One region of the Salinivibrio sp. IB574 genome, then DNA from elsewhere that is predicted to be linked to it. Evidence: predicted binding sites of a transcription regulator. Region 1 holds the regulator's gene; the other holds the start of a gene.
What was found. The regulator PurR, encoded in region 1, represses purine synthesis genes. The targets are predictions, from matches to a motif close to TNANGNAAACGTTTNCNTNA.
Positions count from the first base shown of each region.

Region 2: purL (phosphoribosylformylglycinamidine synthase) is a predicted target of PurR. The motif match lies at 5,536-5,555, and genes of this name have one in related genera.

Region 1 is NZ_MUFN01000012.1:59,585-67,541, reverse strand. Features, by position in the region: gene BZJ17_RS07580 (TonB-dependent hemoglobin/transferrin/lactoferrin family receptor) at 1-1,248, opposite strand, end outside; gene BZJ17_RS07575 (ABC transporter substrate-binding protein) at 1,453-2,295, shown strand; gene BZJ17_RS07570 (iron ABC transporter permease) at 2,295-3,332, shown strand; gene BZJ17_RS07565 (heme ABC transporter ATP-binding protein) at 3,329-4,105, shown strand; gene purR (HTH-type transcriptional repressor PurR) at 4,366-5,370, shown strand; cyclic di-GMP riboswitch class I at 5,550-5,649, shown strand; gene BZJ17_RS07555 (TfoX/Sxy family DNA transformation protein) at 5,765-6,358, shown strand; gene lpdA (dihydrolipoyl dehydrogenase) at 6,643-7,957, shown strand, end outside.
Region 2 is NZ_MUFN01000003.1:63,052-71,008, reverse strand. Features, by position in the region: partial or broken gene BZJ17_RS02340 (YitT family protein) at 479-887, shown strand; gene glnB (nitrogen regulatory protein P-II) at 971-1,309, opposite strand; gene purL (phosphoribosylformylglycinamidine synthase) at 1,458-5,348, opposite strand; gene mltF (membrane-bound lytic murein transglycosylase MltF) at 5,700-7,181, shown strand; gene BZJ17_RS17270 (hypothetical protein) at 7,189-7,350, shown strand; gene tadA (tRNA adenosine(34) deaminase TadA) at 7,347-7,865, opposite strand.

The DNA of each region.
Region 1 (7,957 bases):
ATTTTTGTAATCGTCGAACCGCAGACCCGCAGTCCATTGCCAAGATTCTGCAAGCGGAATCTCTAGCTGGCCAAACACGCCAATGCTTCGCGCTTTCGCATCTTGTCCCTCAGGACGCTCTCCCGGCGCACTTTTATCGTCACGCTGAGTTTGGTAGTGATCGAGATAACCATCAAATCCTGCGATAAATTCAATATCGTTGAACTGAGCACGATTGGTGAGTGACAATCCTAAAGTTTGCATTTGGTTGTCATCATGCTCATCGGTTACTAAACGATATTCTTTCATTTGCGTATCGTTCCAATACACTCGAGATGAGAGGTCAATCCAATCATTCATTGGTGTGTATTGATAGGCTACAGCAACACTTTGGTCTTGAGTTTGGCGATACACCAATGGATAGTTACTTGACGGATCTTGAACCGAAGGATTCGACGGTGACATGGCATCACGGTCGCCTTGGCGCGCCGAGAAAGTCCACTGGTGCACGAGAGACGGTGTATAAGTGACCTTCGCAAGTCCTCCTTTCTCACGACTCGCGGAGTAGGATAAAGCTTTACCATTGCCCAGTTGATTGTCATCAGCGTCGTGATAATAGCTCTGCACTAGCCAATCAATCGTATCCGTACGCCCAAATACAGCGCCACTCGTACGCGACGCATTGTCGTTACTGTGGAAACCCTGCTTTAGGTAGCCACCAATGTCTTGGTCAGCATCTAAAAAGTCATAGGCAGACTTGGTGCTTTGCGCCACCACACCACCAATCGCCCCCGATCCCCACACGGTACTCGCAGGGCCACGAACAACATCAACAGTCTTGAGTAACTCTGGATCGATAAACAAGCTTGAGCGATGTCCCAGAGAGAAATTCTGACGTACACCATCGATCAGTTGAATCACGCGCCCGTTATCACTACTTAGCCCTCGAATCACAATCGCTTGTGACTCATCACGCCCACCACCGGCAATGGATACATTGGGTAAATGGCTAATTAGATCCGCTACGCTGGTCCCCTGCCGTTTTTCAATTTCTTCGAGTGATACCGTGCTGACCGCAGCGGCACCGTTCGCTTTTTGTGCGTCAATGCGGCTTGCATACACCGCGATAACGTCTGATGACGAATCCGCCGTGTTTTGCGTCTCCGCCAACGCTGAAGGAATAAATGCCAATGTGCCAAGGGCAGCACCGATAGCAAGCTTGATCGTAGAAGGAGTCAATACTTCCGAGACGTCCGTTTTTACCAGCATGGGTCTTCCTATTGAGCCAATCAAAAATGAGAATCATGAACAATTTGGCAGGATTGTATTGATCATTAACAGCAATGTAAACGATAATTGCTCGTAATTAGGTTTGTAACTCATAATTACATTTCCGTTCTCTAACAGTGTGTAATGGACTGACGTCGAGCATTGCACTCACATTGACTGGTTTAATAAATAAAGGAATTCATCATGGCAACTGCCGCGGTTAGACTGCTTGCCCTCGCCTCAGCACTACTCTCACTCTCTGTCACAGCATCACCACGCATTGTCAGCGCAGGGGCCGGTGTAACAGACTTACTGGTTGAATTAGGTGCAACAGAACAGATAGTTGGCATTGATGTCACCAGCCATCTACCGAACAAAGACGTGCCAAATGTCGGCTATCATCGCCAGCTCGCCGTCGAAGGTGTGCTATCTTTATCACCGACTCTAGTCGTAGGCTCAGATGAAATGGGCCCCACCCCGGTTTTGGAGAAAATCGAAGCGTCAGGGGTAACCGTGGCTCGACTGTCTAGTGAGCCCAGCGTCGAGACACTCAAAACACGGATTAAAAAAGTCGCGAGTCTCACCCACACAGAGTCCAAAGCCGCAGAGTTACTGACCGACATAGACACCAAGATTGCGACATTAAAAGCGCATGCGCCCAAAACCGCGGTCAAAGGCGTGTTTCTTCTGGTTCACCAAGGACGTCCTGCCAGTGTCGCGGGTGCCAATACCTCACCGGATACCTTGTTGTCGCTGATGGGTGCGACTAACCCTGCTGCGGCGGCGCTCAGTAGCTATAAACCACTGTCGCCAGAAGCGTTACTGGGCTTTGATCCGGACTTTATCTTGGTCATGCAACGTTCTCTCGACCAGCTAGGCGGTATTGAAGGACTCGCTGATGCCGTGCCTTTACTCAATGCCACGCGCGCATTCCAACAGCAGCGTATTATTCCAATTGACGGCAGTGTGTTAGTAGGAGGGCTTAGCCTGAAATCACTGGATGAAGCCATTCGTATTCAGCGCACCGTCGTTGGAGAGAACGACTAATGCAAGCGTCTTTTCGATCCTCACAGTCGCATGTTTTTCCAGCGCTCATCGTCGCACTTGTCGTCGTAGGGGTAACGTCTATCGCGGTGGGACAATGGCAACTTGGATGGCTGACCAGTTTACAGAGCTTAACCCCTTGGCATGACAATGTTGAGCCGCATGTACTCGCCATCGTTCAACAAGTTCGATTACCTCGAACCTTGCTGTGTATTTTTATCGGTGCATTGCTCGCCGTTTGCGGCACGTTGATGCAGGGGCTTTTCCGCAACCCTCTCGCTGACCCGGGTATTATCGGTGTCTCTGGCGGCGCATCATTAGGAGGCGCACTGGGCTTGCTATTGCTCTCTTGGGGCAGTATCGAGGCCAGCTTTGTGTTTTCGGTGCCTGCCTTTGCGTTTATCGGTGCACTACTGGCAACCCTATTTGTATACAGAATTGGCACAACGGCCATGGGCAGTTCGGTGACCATCATGTTGCTAGCGGGCATTGCGATCAGTGCTTTGTCCGGCGCTGCATTAGGCTTGATTAACTATGTTGCGGATAATCAAACGTTACGAGACATCGCCCTTTGGTCGATGGGGTCGCTGACCGGTGCGACTTGGGGACAAATTGTTCTCACTGGCATCGCTGCATGCTTACTCACGGTATTTGCCTACCAGCGCGCAAGCCACTTAAATGCCCTTTTGCTCGGTGAAAACGAAGCGGCGTATTTGGGCATTGATGTACACCATTTAAAACGCCTACTCATTGTTGTGACCGCGGCGGGAATGGGCATTGCGGTAAGTGCTGCCGGTCTTATCGGCTTTGTGGGTCTAGTGATCCCACACATTGGACGTTTAATTGCCGGCCCGGATCATCGCACACTAGTGCCCTTATCAGCCATTCTTGGTGCCCTGTTACTAACCTTGGCCGATATTGTTGCCCGTGTCATTGTCGCCCCCGCCGAATTGCCTGTTGGCATTATTACCGCCCTAATGGGTGCTCCTTTCTTTCTATGGCTTCTTATTCAACAACGAAAAGCAGTGGTTCACGAATGACAGATTCTGCCCTTCAAATCTCCAAGCTCAGCTATGCGCTTAACGGCCGTCAACTGCTAAGCGAGATTGATCTCGCCTTTACTGCCGGCCAGTTACACGTTTTACTCGGGCCGAATGGTGCGGGGAAAAGTACACTGTTAAAGCAATTGATTAGCGACAAACATCAGCATGGCAGTGTGCAGTTTTGGCAACAGCCCAAAAGCCAGTGGCAAGGCGAAGAATTTGCCCGACGAGTTGCCTTCCTTCCCCAACATAGCGGCCTCACGTTTGCATTCTCCGCGCAAGAAGTGGTCGAGATGGGGGCGACACCACTAAAGGCAAACCGAGAACAGATCGCAGCCCTTGCCAACGAGCAACTAACGGCATGGGATATTAGCCATCTTGCTCATCGACCGTATCCGATTCTATCTGGCGGTGAAAAACAACGCGTACACATGGCACGCGTGTCATTACAGCTAGCGCAAACCGCACCGGATCAAGCGATACTGATGCTGGATGAACCCACTTCGGCCTTAGATATTACCCATCAACATTACACCCTAAAGCGCTGTCGAGCACTCGCTGACCAAGGAATGACAGTGCTATTGGTGTTGCACGATCTGAATTTGGCGGCGCAATACGCCGATCAACTGCATTTTCTGAAAGAAGCTCGAATCGTCCTATCCGGCGATCCGTGGCAGTGTTTTAGTAGTGATAGAGTGGCAGACATCTACCAATACCCGCTGACCGTTCTGACTCATCCGGAGCATAACTGCCCACTGATCGTGTCTTAATTGATAAATACATCATAGCTGGCTCACAAAACCGTCTGTTAGTCCATTTTCGCTGATCAGACCAATTGCGAGTGTGCGCCAACCTAAGTAAACTGAGAGCGCAACCGATTAGCTATGAGAATGGATGAAATCGGATTCGTTACCTTCGCAACCGTCTGATGTGCCGGGATTGTGAAAGACATCGCCGCTGACGAACAGCGGCGTTTTTCTGTAAGGTCGCGAGTAACGATCCCTACGCATTACTACAAAGAAGAATCAAGATGGCAACGATTAAAGATGTCGCGCGTCTCGCCGGTGTATCGACCACGACGGTGTCACACGTGATAAACAAAACCCGCTTTGTCGCCGAGAAGACGACTGAGAAAGTATGGCAAGCGGTTGAAGAGTTAAACTACGCCCCAAGTGCTGTGGCGCGAAGCTTGAAATGCAACACAACACGTACACTGGGAATGCTGGTGACCAAATCCACCAACCCCTTTTTCGCCGAGCTTGTTCACGGTGTGGAAGACTATTGCTACAAGCAAGGCTACACGCTGATTCTCTGCAATACCGAGGGTAACCTCGAAAAGCAACGCGACTACCTGCGTATGTTGTCAGAAAAGCGCGTCGACGGACTCATTGTGGTGTGCTCTGATCTCAACGAAGATTTGATGCTGTTATTAGAAAAAAAACGCGATCTGCCTATGGTCGTGATGGATTGGGGCAGTCACCATATCGATACAGACCGTATAGAAGATAATGCTGAATTAGGCGGTTACCTTGCCACCAAACACTTTATTGATAATGGACATACTAAAATTGGCTGTATTTCCGGCCAAATGGATAAAAATACCTGTAAGCATCGCTTAAACGGTTATTTCCGTGCGTTAAAAGAAGCCCACATTACAGTGAATGAAAACTGGCTGATTGAAGCGGATTTCGAAGCCGATCAAGCACAAATTGCCGCGAAGCAATTGGCGACAATGTCAGACCGCCCGACCGCTGTCTTTTGCTTTAATGACATTATGGCATTAGCGGCGATTAGTACGTTTAACGAGTACGGCTTGAAAGTGCCAGATGATATATCGGTGATTGGTTACGATAACATTGATCTCACCGAGTATTTCTCGCCACCATTGACAACTATTCACCAGCCTAAACGCCGTTTAGGCAAAACAGCCGTCAAGCTCTTGCTCGCGCGAATTGCCAACAACGAGACTCAGCAGCAAGTGTTCGAAATGCAACCTGCACTAGTGAGTCGACAATCAGTTAAAATCATAGATTAGTGTTTTTATTACACTTTTATGACACACCGTCTCCTTTGTGAGACGGTGTGTCTAATGAGAGACAACTCGATAAACCCTTCACTTAGCCATTAATCATTTACAGCTCTCTTGAACTAAGATCACACTTTTAAATGCTGCTTGGGACGACATCACTGTCTAATTATTATATGCTTAATAGCGTTTGAACAAGGCAAACCATGGCGAAAGCATGGGACGCAAAGCCACCGGCCTAATAACTTCCACTAGTGTTTTGGAGTTGATGGCAGCGGGGTTGCCAACAATTGATGATCGAAGCTGACAACTATTTGATAGATCGTTGACAACTCTGTGGTTTTGCCTTGTTACATTTTGACGTCTTTTTTGGGCATTAGTAATTCATCGAGATATTAATCAAATGGATAAACCAGCTTTAAAGAATGCAATGAAGTTATTTGCCAAATTTGGCAGCATTAAGTCCCGTTCAATGTTTGGCGGATTCGGTATTTTCTGTGACGATACCATGTTCGTTTTAGTCGTAGAAAACCAGCTCCACTTACGAGCCGGAAAAGAAAATGAAACACTATTAAAACAACAAGGCCTCGAGCCCTACGTGTATAAGAAAAGAGGATTTCCAGTTGTAACTAAGTATTTTGCAATACCAAAAGAATGGTGGGACGATGAAGAAAAGTTATTGTCAGAAGCAAAATACGCCCTAGAAGTAGCGAAGCGAGATCGAGCTGAGAAAAACAGGACTTCGCCAACAAGATTAAAAGATCTACCTAATTTACGGCTGGCAACCGAACGTATGCTCAAAAAAGCAGGTATTACATCTCCAGCAGATTTGCAGCAACAAGGTGCCGTTAATGCCTATAAAGCTCTTCTCTCGGCGCATGAAAAAGAGCTAAGCTTGGAGTTACTGTGGTCACTAGAAGGCGCGATTACTGGCAAACATTGGTCTGTGGTTCCACCTCAACGTCGCCAAGAATTATTACAACATTTAGAAAATTAATTCCTCACAACACCTATACCTCTCTACCTTTTTTGTGAGCAATGTTCGCGTCCAACACCGCCTTTATGGCGGTGTCGCTTTTTCTGAACGCACTAAACGCTCAATAAATCATCATTCAAACTAATTTCAGACAGAAAACGAAAGTTTCTTGCGATCGGTCGGGTCTGGTTAAAGGTACGATTAAGGACACAGTTCCTCAATGTAACCGACAAATCAGCCAGTTAATTCAGCTACAGTACCTAAAGTAATAACTGGGACCCATTTACTATCGGACGAGACACAGTATGCCAGTAAAAAAGATATTGCTTGGTTTAGTGGTGGTGGCGCTTGTAACACTTTGGTTCAGTTTAGATCTCAGCCAGTGGCTCACGCTTGAAAACGCCAAAGCACAACAAGTGGCATTGAATGATTACATTATCGAAAACGCGACCACCGCAAGCCTGGTGTTTTTTGTCGGCTATGTAGTGATGACCGCCCTGTCCTTACCGGGTGCGGCAGTGGCGAGTTTATTGGGCGCGGCACTCTTCGGCTTTTGGTGGGCATTGGTGTTGGTCTCCTTTGCTAGCTCGATTGGCGCCACCCTCGCCTTCTTGGTGAGTCGCTTTATGTTGCGCGACTGGGTCCAAGCCAAATTTGGCAATAAGCTCGATACCATTAATCGCGGCATAGAGAAAGACGGTAGCTTGTATCTGTTGACCCTCCGCCTGATCCCGATTTTCCCGTTTTTTCTGATTAACCTCGTGATGGGTCTAACGTCGTTCAAAACCCGCACCTTCTATTGGGTCAGTCAGCTCGGTATGTTGCCGGGTACCGCAGTCTACGTGAATGCAGGGACCCAACTGGCCCAAATCGACGCACTTGGCGACGTGGTGTCACCCTCGGTGCTTGGCTCACTCGCCTTACTGGGTATCTTCCCACTGCTGGCAAAGTGGGTCATGGCGTGGATCACGCGTCGTAAACGCTATCAAGGTTGGAACAAGCCCCATCAGTTTGACCGCAATATGGTAGTGATTGGTGCCGGTGCAGGCGGCTTGGTATCAAGTTATATCGCGGCGGTAGTGAAAGCGAAGGTTACGCTGGTCGAAAAAGGTTCGATGGGAGGAGACTGCCTAAACACAGGGTGTGTTCCCTCAAAAGCGCTGATCCGTGCGGCGAAAACCATGCGAGAAATTGGCAAGGCTAAGGCCTTTGGCATTCATACCCAAGCGCCAGCGGTTGATTTTCCGGCAGTCATGGCGCGGGTTAAACAAGTGATTACCCAAATTGAGCCCCACGATTCGGTCGAGCGTTACACCAAGCTCGGCGTGGAGTGCGTGCAAGGCGAAGCGCAAATCGTTTCGCCATGGGAAGTCGAGGTGAATGGCGAACGCCTCACAACCCGCAACATCGTGATTGCGACCGGCGCACGCCCTATGTTGCCCCCGATTCCCGGTTTGGCTGAGGTCACGCATTACACCTCAGATACAATTTGGTCCCTGAATGACCTGCCGCCGCGGTTGTTGGTTTTGGGCGGAGGTCCCATTGGCGCAGAATTGGCACAAAGTTTTGCGTGTTTAGGCAGCCAAGTCACTCTCGCGGAAATGGCCGACCAACTTCTCA
Region 2 (7,957 bases), on a different contig from region 1:
AAGCGAATGCTATCCGTACCCAAGTTGGCCCGATAGCTCGAATGGTTTTGATATGGCATAGTGCGCCACACCTTGGGTTAGTCGCCTTACACATTTAAAGTGACTAAACCAAGGCAAACAGGCGGAAAAGTCGGCATTTTAAAAGCCCGACGCAAACGTTTACGCTACCGCCATTACTGCGTTCGTCATTCTACAAAAAAACCACTGTAACAGGTAGTGTCAATCGGCCGTTTTTTTTATACGTCGGTTGTGCCAGATTAGTCCGCCATACAGAAACGCAGATTGTGCGCTGTAAACAATTTACACGCGAGTATCAAATTGCTGACATCCTATCAGCCAGTGATTTACTTGGCTGACTTTTTATTACTTTCATTTGGCGATAAAATCCGCGCCCGCAATTCCCATTAACCTTATTTAACCGCCGCCCCAGTTGGGTTTTGGCGGACTTTTTGTTGCTGTTTATGTAGGGAGAAGCCGTGTGAGCCGATATCAACACAGCTTAAAAGAAGATGTGATCGCCATTGCCTCTGGGGCGTTTCTCGTCGCACAAGGGGTGTTTTTCTTGCAACAGGCCGGACTGTTAACCGGCGGGACGACTGGCCTTGCTTTGTTAGTCAGCCAATTTACTGACCTTTCCTTCGGCACCCTGTACTTTCTGTGTAACTGGTTTTAACGTACTGGTGCTTTATTGTCAGGACAAGTTTGGGATCTCGGCAGGAAAACTACAGATGGGCATCGACTGTACCATCTTGGCATTGTCTTTCTTCCTCATCGACCTCAATCTCTTGATGTGGTCGGTGGTTGGCGCGATTGTGCTCAACTTAGTTTTGGCGATGAATCATAAGCCGGGTCGTTATCAAGCGCATCCGGCCAACCCTAGCGCGTAGTCAATCACCACGCCACACAAACAACAAAGCCAAGCATCACGCTTGGCTTTTTGTTGCTTACCGTATTAGTCCAACTCGCGATATTAAATCGCTTCTTCGTCTTCTTCACCGGTACGGATACGCACCACGCGTTCAACATCGAAGACAAAGATTTTACCATCACCAATTTTACCGGTTTGTGCGGTATCAATGATGGTTTCAACACACTGTTCTGCGACATCATTCGCGACCACGACTTCCAACTTGACCTTAGGCAGAAAGTCGACCATGTATTCAGCGCCACGGTAAAGCTCAGTATGACCTTTCTGACGACCAAAACCTTTTACTTCTGAGACAGTCATCCCCGTGATGCCCACGTCGGCAAGTGCTTCGCGTACGTCATCGAGTTTAAATGGCTTGATGATGGCTTCAATTTTTTTCATTCCGTTATCCTTCTCGTTGGCCGCAGCCGGTCCTGATGGATCAGTTGTTTAGCTGAAATTGTATCGCAGCCGGATAAAAAATCATCCATCGATTCACGCTTATCACTAAAAAGCCGCCATAGATTGGCGGCTTTGATTGGTATAAGGCTTATCCCAGTGTGACCCGCGCGTTGCGGAACATGCGCATCCACGCACTGTCTTCGCCCCAATCATCAGGGTGCCAAGAGTTAGCAACCGTACGGAATACCCGCTCAGGGTGCGGCATCATAATGGTGACGCGACCCGACTCAGTGGTCAGCGCGGTAATGCCATTGGGTGAGCCATTCGGGTTGGCAGGATAGGCTTGTGTTGGCTGGCCGTGATTATCGGTGTAACGCAACGCCACCGTGCCTGACGCCTCAATAGCCGCTAGATGCTCTGCATCACGCACCTCAACGCGTCCTTCACCATGCGATACCGCAATGGGCATCCGTGAACCCGCCATCCCAGCAAAGAAGGCGGATGGGCTTGATTGCACTTCCACCAGGCTAAAGCGCGCTTCAAAGCGCTCCGACTCATTACGAACAAATCGTGGCCAGTGTGCGGCGCCTGGGATCAGTTCATGCAGGTTCGATAGCATTTGGCAGCCATTACACACGCCAAGTGCCAAGGTATCTTCACGCGTAAAGAAGTCACTGAATTGATCGCGCGCGCGGCTGTTAAACAGAATTGATTTCGCCCAACCTTCACCAGCGCCTAACACGTCACCGTAAGAGAAACCGCCACAGGCCACCAGCCCTTGGAAACCGTCCAAACTGACGCGTCCTGAGAGAATATCACTCATATGAACGTCCACAGCGTTAAAGCCAGCGCGATCGAAGGCGGCGGCCATTTCCACATGCGAGTTCACGCCTTGCTCACGCAAAATAGCCATCGTCGGTTGTTGACCGGTAGCGATATATGGCGCAGCAATATCTTCATGCACGTCAAAGCTCAGGCTGGCGTGCAACCCAGGATCGGCCGCCTGCTTGGCGTCAAACTCTTGGCGGGCACAGTCCGGATTATCGCGACGCGCTTGCATCTGATACGTGGTTTCAGCCCAAATCTGACGCAGGTGCTGGCGACTGGCTTGATAGATAGGCGCCTCACTGTGACGCAAGATAATCTCATCGCTATCGCTTAAGCCGCCAATCAGGTGGCTGCATGCGGTTAATTGATGTTCATCCAACACCGCATTAACACGCTCGAGATCTTGCGCTGCCACTTGGATCACCGCGCCCAGTTCTTCGTTAAACAGCACCGACAAGGCATCGTCGCCTAAACGGGCGATATCCACGTCAATACCGGTGTGACCGGCAAACGCCATTTCCGCCAAGGTGACGAACAGTCCGCCATCGGCTCGGTCGTGATACGCCAGTAGCTTTTGCTCTGCTACCAAGGTTTGCATCGCATTGAAAAAGCCTTTTAGGCGGGCGCTGCTGGTGACATCGGCAGGCTTATCGCCCAATTGGTGGTAAACCTGAGCCAACGCGGTTGCGCCCAGACGCTGCGCGCCCTCACCGAGGTCAATCGCAATCAAGTGGCTATCACCTTTATCGGTACGCAGTTGTGGGGTCACGGTACGACGCACATCTTCCACGCGGCCAAAGGCGGTGATAATCAGCGACATCGGCGCGGTGACGGTTTTGTTTTCACCGTCTTGCTGCCACTGGGTTTTCATCGACATCGAGTCTTTACCCACCGGAATGGTCAGTGACAGCTCAGGACACAGCTCCTCGCCCACGGCTTTAACCGCTTCGTACAAGCCGGCGTCTTCGCCCGGATGACCTGCCGCGGACATCCAGTTCGCAGACAGTTTAATGTTAGTCAGGCTACCAATATCGGCACAGGCAATATTGGTAAGTGCTTCGCCGACCGCCATACGGGCAGAAGCAGCAAAGTCGAGCAAGGCAGCTGGGGTACGCTCACCCATCGCCATCGCCTCGCCGTGATAACTGTCATAGCTGGCCGCCGTGACCGCACAGTTAGCGACGGGTACCTGCCAAGGGCCGACCATTTGGTCACGCGCAACCAGTCCGGTCACCGAACGGTCACCGATGGTGATCAAGAAGGTTTTCTCCGCCACCGCCGGCAAGCGTAAAACACGCTCACAGGCTTCCGCTAGCTCAATGCCTTGGGTGTTAAGCACTGTACCTGTCACTTGCTGACGCGTCACATCTCGGTGCATTTTGGGCGCTTTACCCAGCAAGATATCCATCGGCATGTCGATAGGAGTATTGTCGAAGTGGCTGTCTTCAAGCGACAGATGACGCGCATCGGTGGCCTCACCAATCACCGCGTACGGCGCCCGTTCACGCTCGCACAAGGCTTCAAAAAGCGCCATATTTTCCGGTTTAACCGCCAAGACATAACGCTCTTGTGACTCGTTACACCAGATAGCGAGCGGACTCATTCCCGGCTCATCATTAGGAATGTCACGCAAATTAAAGCGTCCACCGCGGCCGCCATCATCGACCAGCTCTGGCATCGCATTGGACAGGCCACCTGCGCCCACATCGTGGATAAAGGCAATAGGATTATCGTCGCCAAGCTGCCAGCAACGATCAATCACCTCTTGGCAGCGACGCTCCATTTCTGGATTCTCACGCTGTACCGAGGCAAAGTCTAAGTCTTCCGCCGACTGGCCTGATGCCATCGACGATGCTGCACCGCCGCCAAGGCCGATGTTCATCGCCGGACCACCTAACACAATCAGTTTGGCGCCCACGTCAATCTCGCCTTTTTGCACATGGCCGTCACGGATGTTACCCATCCCACCGGCGATCATGATGGGTTTGTGATAGCCACGTACTTCCTCACCGGCATGTGAGGTCACCAATTGCTCATAGGTGCGGAAATAACCCAGCAAGTTAGGTCGGCCAAATTCGTTGTTAAACGCCGCGCCGCCTAGCGGGCCTTCCAGCATAATATCGAGCGCAGTGGCAATGCGCTCAGGCTTACCATAATCGCGCTCCCACGGCTGAATAAAGCCCGGAATTTTGAGGTTAGAGACGGAAAAACCGACCAATCCTGCTTTGGGTTTGCCTCCGACACCGGTTGCCCCCTCATCACGAATCTCACCGCCAGAGCCTGTTGCCGCGCCTGGCCACGGTGAAATCGCGGTAGGATGGTTGTGGGTTTCCACCTTCATCAAAATATGAGCCGGCTCATGGTGATATTGATAAGTGTGGCTATCAGGGCTGGGGAAAAAGCGCCCAACGCTTGAGCCCGTCATCACGGCTGCGTTGTCTTTATACGCCGACAGCACGTTATCTGGGGTTTGCTCATAGGTGTTTTTGATCATTTTAAACAGCGATTTAGGCTGTTTTTCACCATCAATGGTCCAGTCGGCGTTGAAAATTTTGTGTCGGCAATGCTCTGAGTTGGCTTGCGCAAACATCATCAGTTCGATGTCGTTAGGATTACGCCCCAGCTGGGTGAAGTTCTCGACCAGATAGTCAATTTCATCTTCTGCCAGTGCCAACCCTAAGGCTTGGTTGGCCTCGACTAAGGCGGCGCGGCCACCTGAGAGAATGTCTACGCTATGCATCGGCGCAGGTTCCGCTTGCTCGAATAGCACCGCGGCAGCCTCAAGCTCACTGAACACAGCTTCCATCATCCGATCGTGCAACAATCCGGTTAAGGTTGCGTGTTGCTCACTGGTCAAAGGAGCAGATAACTGAATATAGTACGCCGTACCGCGCTCCAAGCGTTTCACCGCGTCCAAGCCACAGTTATGGGCAATATCGGTTGCTTTGGATGACCACGGCGACAAGGTGCCGGGACGAGGCGTAACGAGAAACAGCGTCCCTTCAGGCGCATGCGGCGGTAAAGTGGGCCCGTAAGTCAGCAACTTTTCGAGCTTTTCGCGACTCGCGCTATCCAAGGGGTGATGCAAATCAGCGAAGTGAATAAACTCAGCATACAGTGCCGTAACTGGCAACTGATGCGCTTGACAGCTAGCCAGCAGTTTATTGACACGAAACTCAGACAGTGCGGGGGAACCACGCAAAATATCCATGTGCGTACGTCTCTCGTTAGCAGTTAGTGAAAGGGGTATACCCAAATTAACACGCGTTGGCATGTAAACTTGGGTATCACAACTCACACTGGCAGCCTTTGCTCTCTGCAGGTTTACGCCCATTTTTTGCTGGCCTTTTAAGCAAGCGGCGGCCATTATAGGGGAAAATCCTCACGGGCAACACACCTGACGCAACCGTTTGCGCAAAAAATTTCCCCTCTATCGGTCGGACGCCTATTCACGTAGAATGGAGGGTCCATTGATCACGGCCTGTGTCTTCACGCCGGCCCGCAACAAGAGCAACAGCCTTTGAGACAGCGTCGATTTACTCTGCCATCTTGGATTGCCTGCGTGGCCCTTTTGCTGCTAACCCTGCCTTTGGCGGGCTGTGATTGGCATTTTGATGACCGTACGACTCTCGAAAAAATCCGCGATCGCGGCGTGCTAAGAGTGGGCACACTCAATAATCAGCTTTCTTATTACATCGGCCCTAATGGCCCAACCGGCCTAGATTATGATTTAGCCAAGCGCTTTGCCGATAAGCTGGGCGTAAAATTGGAAATGACGCCTACCTACACGCTCTCCGGGCTCTTTCCCGCCCTTGAGCGCGGCGATGTCGACATTATTGCCGCGGGCCTGACCATCACACCGCAACGCCTTGACGCCTTTCGCCCCGGTCCTGCGTACTATTTTGTTAGCCAACAAGTAGTGTATAAAAATGGCCACTGGCGACCGCGTGATGTCGATGATTTCAACCGAGATGATGCTGTAATGGCAGTGGTTGAAGGCTCCAGTCATGACTTAACATTGCAATCACTGAAACAAGCCCATCCTGCACTGTCTTGGCAAGTCGTCCAAGATGCCGATGACGACGAACTCCTAAAACAAGTCGCGAATGGTGACATCGACTTTACCATTGCTGACTCCGTCGACATTGCGCTGATCCAACGCACCCACCCTGATATCACCGTCGCGATGGAACTGAGCGAAGACGAACCAGTCGCTTGGTTTATGAAAAAGCAAGGCGATAGCAGCGTTTACGCCCTGATGGTGGAATTTTTTGGTGACCTTGCTCAAAGCGGTGAACTGACGATTTTGGAAGAGAAATACTTTGGTCACGTGGATCAGTTTGATTACGTCGATACCCGCGCCTTTTTGCGCGCGATTGAGAGCAAACTGCCCAAGTGGGAGCCGCTATTTAAAAAATACGCCAATGAATTTGACTGGCGTTTACTCGCCGCCCTGTCTTATCAAGAATCACATTGGAACCCGCGCGCTATTTCACCGACTGGTGTGCGCGGCATGATGATGCTGACCTTACCGACCGCAAAATCTGTCGGCGTACGCAACCGACTTGATCCCGAGCAGAGCATTAAAGGCGGCGCCCTTTATCTGCAACGGGTATTGGAACGCGTACCGGATAGCGTGAACCCGCACGAACGTATTTGGTTCGCGCTTGCCTCGTACAATATCGGTTTTGGCCACATGATGGATGCACGCCGCCTCACGGAGGCACAAGGGGCCAACCCTAACTCGTGGAGTGATGTGAAAAAGCGTCTGCCCATGCTTGCCAAGCGCCAATACTATACCCAAACACGCTACGGCTATGCGCGTGGATACGAGGCGTTAAGCTACGTCGAAAATATCCGCCGTTATTATCAAAGTATTCTAGGCTATGAAAAAGCGCATATTGAAGCGCTCGACAATGAGCAGGTTGAAGACTTAGGCGGCCTACAAACCATTGTTGCGCCAGCGCCTGAGCAAGAGTCTGAAACCGTCACAGACACTGACGAAACGTCACCACAAAGCGACGCTAACCAGCAACAGCAATGAGGGCAGTATGGTTCCGAGAAAACGGCTCGTGAGAAGTAACTTCCGTAAAAACACGATTTCCGCCGCTAACCGGCGTAAGCGCATGCGTCAAAATATGCACAAGAAAGTGCTTTGGCGACAACGTACGTTTGCCATCCGCGAGTTCGCCGCCTTTGACGATGCGTTTTAACCCTCGCCCTGCTCTCGAGCCGCTTTTTTAGCGGCTTTTTTTTCGGCTCGGCGACGACGAAAAAACGCTTGAAGCTGCTCACGGCAAGCATCCTCAAGCACCCCCCCTTGCGATGCCACGTGATGATTCACGCCCTCGTAACTGAGCAAGTTCATCACCGATCCTGCCGCACCGGTTTTAGGGTCGGAGGCGCCAAAATACACGTTGCGAATACGGCTATGTACCATAGCCGCAGCACACATTGGACAAGGCTCTAAAGTGACATACAAGTCAGCATCAATCAGGCGATAGTTCCCCAGCACTTGACCTGCTTGGCGCAGTGCCATGATTTCCGCATGCGCAGAGGCATCATGTTGGGTAATTGAACGGTTCCATCCGGTCCCGATAATCTCCCCTTGGTACACCACCACAGCCCCGACCGGCACTTCACCCTCTTGCTCGGCTTTTTCCGCCAGCGTCATGGCGTGGCGCATGTATTTTTCGTGCTCGTTTGATGGCGTTTGCAACTCGCTCATTCAAAACCCTGTAACTTCACCCATTGAGATGGCGCCAAGTATACGACACAAATAAGCCGGCTCGAAGGCCGGCTTGTCTGTCGTCACGTAGG